DNA from 4 places in the Photobacterium panuliri genome. Region 4 is predicted to be linked to each of the others. Evidence: predicted binding sites of a transcription regulator. Region 4 holds the regulator's gene; each other region holds the start of a gene.

Region 1 (2,197 bases), 1.2 Mb from region 4:
CAACAGGCACCCCATAGCGGGCGGCATTGTTGATGTGCCATTTTAGATTGGCAAAACCGGCATCCAGAGCTTTGCTGTCAGGTTCGAAGATCGCATCTGGCAGTGCTTGTCCCGGGCGGAGATCGTAGAGACCCGAGTTGGCTTTTAGGCCGCGCAGGGTGGCAACGACAACGGCACAGTCCGGCCCGCGACCGGCTTGCTGGGCCTTGATATTACAGGCTTTCTCAAAGCCCATATCCGAGCCAAAGCCGCCTTCGGTTACGGTGAAATCGGCCAGCTTCAGGGCAATACGATCGGCAATGATCGACGAGTTGCCGTGGGCAATATTGGCAAATGGGCCGGCATGGATCAGCGTCGGTACCCCTTCGAGCGTTTGCATCAGGGTCGGCTCGATAGCCTCGCACATGGTGACAGCCATCGCCCCTGCTACTTGCAGATCCTCGGCAGTGACAGGGTTGCCGTCAAGATCATAGGCCAGTACGACACGACCGATGCGCTGGCGCATGTCAGCCAGATCATGCGACAGGGCCAGGATGGCCATCAGCTCGGAGGCCGCCGAGATCTCAAATCCGTCCTCACGTTCGATTCCGTTGATATCTTTGCCGGGCTCGTTTTTGCCGACAGTGATCATTCGTAGGGCACGATCATTATGATCCATGACTCGCTTCCAGACGATACGGTTGATATCGATGCGCAGGGCTTTTAGTCCCGTTTTTTCGCTGAAGGCTTCATAGCCGTGGCGCTGTTCATGGTAGAGGCGCGCATCCAGTGCGGCAGCGGCAAGGTTATGGGCGGCCGTAACAGCATGGATATCGCCCGTTAGGTGGAGGTTGAGTTTCTCCATCGGCGCAACTTGGCTGTAGCCGCCGCCAGCGGCACCGCCTTTCACGCCGAATACCGGTCCCATCGATGGCTGGCGGATACAAGCTATGACGGAGCGGTTAATTTTAGCCAGCCCTTGGGCCAAACCGATGGTGGTTACTGTCTTGCCTTCGCCAAGCGGTGTCGGTGTAATTGCGGTGACGACGATCAGTTTGCCTTCTTGGCGATCGGCCAGGCGCTTGAGTACGGCTGGTTTGATCTTGGCTTTGAGGGTACCTTGTGGCGTCAAGTCCTCGGCCAGTAGGCCTGCCTGTTGGGCGATAGTCTCGATAGGGGTTAATGTGGTATCACGGCAAATCTCAATATCACTTTTCATGGTGCACAATAACCTCGCTGCGTATCATGTAAAATATTGCGGAAATCATTAAATTCAGTTGGCGCAATCGTTTGCGGTTGGTTTATACCATAATTTTATTATGCGTATATAGCGAATTTCCGAGATAAGTGCGGTGATTTTGTCTTTAATCAATAGCCACGTCAATCTGTGGTTGATGGGAGAAGTGAATTTGAAAGCTTAAGTTCTCGGAAGTGGTTGTTATTCAGTGAGAGAGTAAAAGGAGAGCGTTGGCTCTCCTTTTGGATCGGGGTATGGAGGTTAGAACATCACTTTGGCATTGGTGTAGCTGCTGATGATCTCTTTGACTTTTTCCATAGTTTCTTTGGATGGCGGGCTCACGCCTGTTAGTGGGTAGTCAAAGCCCATGGCTTCCCACTTGTGCTCGCCGAGCTGGTGATACGGCAGCAGTTCGACCTTCTCGATGTTGTCCATGTCTTTGATGAACTCGCCAAGCAGGTGGGCGGAGCGCTCGTCGTCGGTGAAGCCAGGCACCACAACATAGCGGATCCAGGTTTTCTGGCCACGCTGGTGCAGGTAACGGGCAAAATCCAATACGCGTTTGTTCGGCACGCCGACCAAGTTCTGGTGGATTGAGTCATCCAGTTGCTTCAGGTCGAGCATGACGAGATCGGCAGCATCCAGCACTTCGTCGACGACCTCAGTGTGCTTGCGGATGTAACCGTTGGTATCTAGGCAGGTGTGGATTCCCTGGGCCTGTGCAGCACGGAAGAAATCTCGAACAAATTCGGGCTGCATCATGGCTTCGCCACCAGATGCTGTTACACCGCCGCCAGAAGCGTTCATGAAGTGACGGTAAGACGTGGCTTCCTTCATCAGTTCATCTACGGTGATTTCTTTCCCGTCATGCAAGTCCCAAGTATCGCGGTTGTGGCAATACTGGCAGCGCATCAAGCAGCCTTGCATAAAGACAATGAAACGGATACCCGGACCATCGACGGTCCCGCAGGTTTCAAAAGA
Region 2 (2,197 bases), 1.3 Mb from region 4:
CAATTGCCACCGTTGGCCTCAATACCCTGATTAAAAACCAAGTCGACCTCCACAAATCACGAAACTTAGTCATTGTTGCTGTCACTCTAGTATTCGGGATCGGTGGTATGGCCTTCGGTATCGGTGAATTCAGCCTGCAAGGGATCAGCCTGTGCGGTATCGTAGCAATTATCCTCAACCTGATCCTGCCTGATGATCTCGGTGAAAACCACGTCGTGGACAATGCGCAAATCGAAGCAGACGGCAAGTAACCGCTTGCTAAACCAATAAAAACCAACCGGGGCGCCAATGCGCCCCGTTTTTATACCTAACCGATAACACAAGCCAAGCATTGATAACAGACAAAAAAAAGCCGGGCATCTGCCCGGCTCTTGTCAGCGGTTCGGTGTTACTTGGTACCGAAAATTTTGTCGCCCGCATCACCTAGACCAGGAACAATGTAGCCCTTGTCATTTAGCTTCTCGTCGATAGCTGCGGTGTATAGCTCAACATCTGGGTGAGCTTTTTCAAGCGCTTCGATACCCTCAGGCGCAGCAACCAGTACCAATACCTTAAACTGGGTACAACCGTGTTCCTTCAGCAGATCCAATGTTGCGATCATAGAACCGCCAGTCGCCAGCATAGGGTCAACCACCAATGCGATACGCTCATCGATATTCGATGCCAGCTTGTTGAAATAAGGGACCGGCTCCAGTGTTTCTTCATCACGGTAGATACCAACAACACTGATACGTGCGCTTGGCATGTGCTCTAGCACGCCATCCATCATGCCAAGACCGGCACGCAGAATTGGCACTACAGTTACTTTTTTACCTTTGATCTGATCAATTTCGACTTGACCATTCCAACCTTCGATAGTAACCTTTTCCGTTTCGAAGTCTGAAGTCGCTTCATACGTCAGCAAGCTACCAACTTCCGTTGCCAACTCACGGAAACGCTTAGTGCTGATGTCACCTTCGCGCATAAGACCAATCTTATGTTTTACCAGTGGGTGTTTAACCTCAACGACTTTCATCTCTGACTCCTAAGCAAACGAATTTTCAAAAAATCACATTATTATACACTAGACTATCGTGCTACCGATAGGGGTGTTCGTTTCGTTTGCTCAGGAAACAGCCAGTGACATTTATTGACGCAAACGTTTTCCTTTCCGCTCTGACTGCTGTTATCATACCCCCGCTTTTTTACTTTAATACGTTGAGGGATCTCCTGTGAGCGGCAATAACTCTTCTCTTAGTTACAAAGATGCTGGTGTTGATATCGATGCAGGCAACGCATTGGTTGACCGTATTAAAGGGGTGGTAAAACGCACCCATCGTCCGGAAGTGATGGGCAATATTGGTGGTTTTGGCGCCCTTTGTGCCCTGCCAACCAAATACAAAGAGCCGGTACTGGTATCGGGTACCGATGGTGTAGGGACGAAACTTCGCTTGGCAATGGATCTGAACAAGCACGATACTATCGGCATCGATCTGGTTGCCATGTGTGTCAACGATCTTATCGTACAAGGTGCAGAGCCCCTTTTCTTCCTTGACTACTATGCAACCGGCAAGTTGGACGTAGATACAGCAGCAGCAGTGGTAACTGGCATTGGCGAAGGCTGCCTACAGTCAGGCTGTGCCCTGATTGGCGGCGAAACGGCAGAAATGCCAGGCATGTACCACGGCGAGGATTATGATGTTGCCGGTTTTTGTGTTGGCGTCGTAGAAAAAGCCGACATCATTGATGGCAGCAAGGTCAAAGCCGGTGATGCTTTGATTGCTGTTGCGTCCAGCGGCCCACACTCTAATGGCTTCTCGCTGATCCGCAAAATCATCGAGGTATCCCAAGCCGATCTCAACCAAGAGCTGGAAGGCAAAACATTGGCCGACCATTTGCTTGAGCCAACTAAAATTTACGTGCAGTCCACATTGAAGATGATGGAAAGCTGCGACGTCCATGCTATCTCCCATATTACTGGCGGCGGCTTCTGGGAAAATATCCCCCGAGTGTTGCCTGATGGCACCAAGGCTGTTATCGACGGCACCAGCTGGCAATGGCCGGCAGTGTTCAATTGGCTCCAGCAAGCCGGCAATGTTAATACTTACGAAATGTACCGTACCTTCAACTGCGGTGTGGGTCTGGTGATTGCCCTACCCGCTGAACAGGCCGAGCAGGCAATTGCCATTCTGAACGCCGAAGGTGAGAAAGCATGGCT
Region 3 (2,197 bases), 1.7 Mb from region 4:
TACCGGCGAAGATCACGTTGTCGCTCTTGGCCATGTCTTCCATGCGCAGCACGGTGTTGGGCTCGATGCCCATTTCGCGGCAGCGGTCAATTTCCAGCTGGCCGTGGGCGCGGTTGGCCTCGGTATCCCCTTTGACCTCGTGGCGCGGCAGCAGGCGGCCGTGCATATCGCCACCCAGTGCGCGGATGGCGGCGGCAGAGACTACGCCTTCCGGCGCGCCGCCGATGCAGTACATGATGTCCACTTCGCTGTCTGGCATGCAGGTCAGGATCGAAGCCGCGACATCGCCGTCCGGCACCGCGTAGACCCGGATGCCCATGCCTTGCATCTCGGCGATGATGGCATCATGGCGTGGTTTTGCCAAAGTGATGACGACCAGCTCGCAGAGCGGTTTGCCGAGGGCTTCGGCGATGGCGTGAAGGTTGTCGGCCAGCGGTTTGTTGAGGTCGATAACGTCTTTGGCGGCTGGGCCTACGACCAGTTTCTCCATGTACATATCAGGTGCTTTCAGGAACGAGCCTTTCTCGCCGGCAGCCAAGACGGCCAGGGCGTTGTTCTGGCCCATAGCGGTCATTCGGGTTCCTTCGATTGGATCGACAGCGATGTCCACGGCATCACCGCCAGTACCGACTTTCTCACCGATATAGAGCATCGGTGCTTCGTCGATTTCGCCTTCGCCAATGACGATTTCGCCCTCGATTTCCGTTTGGTTCAGCAGGGTACGCATAACTTCCACGGCTGCGCCGTCAGCTGCGTTCTTGTCGCCACGGCCGAGCCACTTGTAGCCTGCCAGTGCTGCGCCTTCCGTGACACGGGAAAATGCCATTGCCAAATCGCGTTTCATGGTTACTCCAGAAATAGAAATCAGTGAGCTGAAAAAATCTGGCGCGATTCTACCACAGCTTGAGTGGAAACGTTTGCGTTAGCGCAAAAATCCTTATTTCCCGGTAGTTCTTAGCGATTTGTGCGTGCACAAATAAAAAAGGCCTGCGAATGCAGGCCTTGTCACCGTTAGGGGCGAGATCAGATGTCGTCTTCGATAGCCCAGCCCTTGGCGCATTCAACCGCGCGCTTCCAGCCGTTATAGCGGCGGTTGCGCTTCTGGTCATCGGCACATGGGATGAACTTGCGATCCAGCTCGGCCTTGTCCTTGAGGTCGTCAATGCTGTCCCAGAACCCGACAGCCAAGCCCGCGAGGTAGGCGGCACCCAGTGCCGTTACCTCGGTTACCACTGGGCGGTGGACCTCGGTATCCAGAACATCAGACTGGAACTGCATCAGGAAGTTATTAGCCACTGCACCGCCGTCGACGCGCAGGGTATCCAGCTTGATCTGGGAGTCAGCCTGCATAGCATCAAGTACGTCGCGGGTCTGGTAGGCCACGCTCTCCAGTGTCGCACGGATGATATGGTTGGAGTTGACGCCGCGGGTCAGGCCGACGATGGCACCACGCGCATATGGGTCCCAATACGGTGCGCCCAGGCCGGTAAAGGCTGGCACCACGTAGACGCCGTTGGCACTGCCGACCTTCTCAGCGAAGTACTCGGAGTCTTTGGCATCGTCAAGCAGCTTGACTTCGTCGCGTAGCCATTGGATGGATGCGCCACCCATAAATACCGCACCTTCCAGCGCGTAGGCAACATCGCCTTTAGGGCCGCAAGCCAGTGTGGTCAGTAGGCCATTGTGCGAGGTCACTTTCTCCTTGCCGGTGTTCATCAGCAAGAAGCAGCCTGTACCATAGGTATTCTTGGCCTGGCCTGCTTCGACACACATCTGGCCGAACAGGGCGGCCTGCTGGTCACCGGCAATACCAGAAATTGGAATACGGGTACCGCCTTTACCACCGATGTTGGTCTGGCCGTAGACTTCGGAAGACGCCTTGACTTCCGGCATCATAGATAGCGGGATATCCAAGGCTTTCAGTAGCTTCTCGTCCCATTGCAGGGTATTGATATTGAACACCATAGTGCGCGAGGCGTTGGTGTAGTCGGTAACGTGGACGCGGCCCTGGGTCATCTTCCAAATCAGCCAGGTATCGACAGTACCGAACAGCAGGTCGCCGGCCTCGGCTTCCTCGCGGGCGCCTTCGACGTTGTCGAGGATCCATTTGATTTTGGTTCCCGAGAAGTAAGGGTCGACCACCAAGCCAGTATTGTCGCGGATGTATTCTTCCAGCCCTTCGTTTTTAAGGCCTTCG
Region 4 (2,197 bases):
TTTCGCCGGAAAAAATACCATAACCACCAAACATAGAACGTGATTTGATATTACCAAAACATTGGAATAGTCGTAATGAGTCTTTAAGTACTGGTTTGTCCATGTGTCTTCTCTGTAAATAAGTTAGAAGTCACCAAACAACAGAGCGTGGAGAAAGAATAGCAAAGATACACAACTGGTTATGTCAGACAATAGCGAATATTTTCTGAAATGATGATTGCTATATCCATCGGCAACCCCGCTACCTTAAGTTGAATAAAAAATAGGGATATATTCAGCTCTTAGGCCGGAAGCTTTGCGTCCCTACCTTTCGATAGGTTTGCCTTGTTCGTGACCTGGTAAGAATATCATTAGTTGATAAATTTGAACTTGCTCCCAATTTTGGTTTTGTGATCCTTGTCACATATTTTCATTCAGATGGCTGATAAAGGCAACGCATTTTTGATTTTCGTTCGATAAGTATCGGTCAAAATTGTAAAAAAAGCCGGCCTATGGTAGGCCAGCTTCTTGTATTGTCATCAGATTGTGTGACGTGTAATTAGTTGAGTTTCTTCACTGATTTTCGCTCAACCAGTTCAGGAGTCATCTCGAACACTTGGTGTGCATGTTCTTTGTCTTTTACGCGATGCATCAAAATCTCAACAGCACTTTTGCCCAATCGACGCTTTGGCTGGTGGATTGTGGTCAATGGTGGTGAAAAGTAAGGTGCTAGATCGATATTGTCGTAACCAATGATAGAGATATCATCCGGTATACGGATTCCTGCTTGTTGGAAGGTACTGATCAGACCCATCGCCATGATGTCGTTGAAACAGAAGATAGCAGTTGGACGTTCTTCCATTGCGATTAAGGCATTTGCTGCGACAACGGCAGATTCACACTCGAAGTCACCTTCCAGAATCCAATCTTCGTTGACAGGCAAATTCGCTTCGTTCATTGCCTTGCGGAAACCTTTAAGGCGATCGCGGCAAGCAGCCTTTTCGCTGTGGCCTGTCAGGCAACCAATTTTCTTGTGACCATGCTCAATGAAGTATTTAGTCGCTACATAGCCACCAAGTTCTGCATTGTCTTGGATCTTATCTGTATGTGGGCTCTCTGGACCCCAGTCCATGATAACCATTGGTAGATCTTTTTGGCGCTCTAACAGTGCAAGCAGTTTTTCGTCCAGATCAGAACACATGACCAACAGGCCATCTACGCGTTTTTCAGCCAGCATTCGCAGATAGTCGCGCTGCTTGTCGAGGTTTCCTTCGGTATTACAAAGGATAAGTGTGTAACCCTGACCATAGCAGTACTCTTCAACGCCGTGGACAACTTCAGCGAAGAATGGGTTGGTTGACTTGGTTACCAGCATACCGATAGTGCGAGTTGTGTTGCACTTCAAGCTTCGCGCAACGGCACTCGGTGCATAGTTAAGCTCGTCAACGGCTTCCAAGACTTTTTTCTGTGTTGCTTCTGCGACGAAGCGAGTTTTGTTGATTACGTGAGAGACGGTGGTCGTTGAAACACCAGCCAAACGCGCAACATCTTTAATCGTTGCCATAGTTATTCTTCTAATAAGATAGAGGTCAGAGGACCTAACTGAAAGCTTTACCCAAAAGAGTAGTGAACTTATCCACATCTGCTGTAATTACAGTTCACTATTCTATTGAGTACAGCGAGTAGAAACAGCTAAAGCCGCATCACAAAGGGCGGCATAGCTCGTCGTTCTGATCGACGTATAGAATAGCGTAACAAGCAACGCACTGTTAGTTTGCACCGTGTAATCGCTTGCGTTCACATTTTACCGAGTGTGGATAAGAGTGCAATAATTCTTATCGAAGAAATGAAAAAATCTTGATGGCGGTCATCATTTCTATCCGTGAGGCTTATGATATTACAATGGGATAGCCATAAACAGGATGGGGCATGACCGATACCCGCCAACCATAGACACGTTCAATATTGCTACTGGTTAGGACTTGGTCAGCGTTTCCATCTGCTTGGATACGACCGTGGTTCATAATCACCAATCGATCGGCATACTGTGAGGCCAAATTTAGGTCATGAATGACCACAACAACGGCAGCGCCAGATTTGGCCATGTCTTTGGCTACCTGCAAAGTATTGTGCTGGTGGGCAAGATCAAGCGCCGATGTCGGTTCGTCAAGCATCAGTATACATTGATGGCCAGCTTCGCTGAGCTGGGTCAATACCC

Evidence for each region. Region 4 encodes PurR, which represses purine synthesis genes. Its sites were predicted from a motif close to TNANGNAAACGTTTNCNTNA; they were not measured.
Region 1: the regulator PurR is predicted to act here: its motif matches at 1,258-1,277, upstream of ACSF8X_RS13945 (formate--tetrahydrofolate ligase).
Region 2: the regulator PurR is predicted to act here: its motif matches at 1,131-1,150, upstream of purM (phosphoribosylformylglycinamidine cyclo-ligase).
Region 3: the regulator PurR is predicted to act here: its motif matches at 906-925, upstream of glpX (class II fructose-bisphosphatase).

The regions. Positions count from the first base shown of each region.
Region 1 covers NZ_CP197192.1:3,073,169-3,075,365, reverse strand. Annotated here, with positions in the region: gene ACSF8X_RS13945 (formate--tetrahydrofolate ligase) at 1-1,198, opposite strand, end outside; gene pflA (pyruvate formate lyase 1-activating protein) at 1,478-2,197, opposite strand, start outside.
Region 2 covers NZ_CP197192.1:3,180,376-3,182,572, forward strand. Annotated here, with positions in the region: gene ACSF8X_RS14550 (uracil-xanthine permease family protein) at 1-251, shown strand, start outside; gene upp (uracil phosphoribosyltransferase) at 389-1,015, opposite strand; gene purM (phosphoribosylformylglycinamidine cyclo-ligase) at 1,212-2,197, shown strand, end outside.
Region 3 covers NZ_CP197192.1:188,911-191,107, reverse strand. Annotated here, with positions in the region: gene glpX (class II fructose-bisphosphatase) at 1-844, opposite strand, end outside; gene glpK (glycerol kinase GlpK) at 1,024-2,197, opposite strand, start outside.
Region 4 covers NZ_CP197192.1:1,845,662-1,847,858, forward strand. Annotated here, with positions in the region: gene ACSF8X_RS08570 (TfoX/Sxy family DNA transformation protein) at 1-103, opposite strand, end outside; cyclic di-GMP riboswitch class I at 229-334, opposite strand; gene purR (HTH-type transcriptional repressor PurR) at 539-1,543, opposite strand; gene ACSF8X_RS08580 (heme ABC transporter ATP-binding protein) at 1,869-2,197, opposite strand, start outside.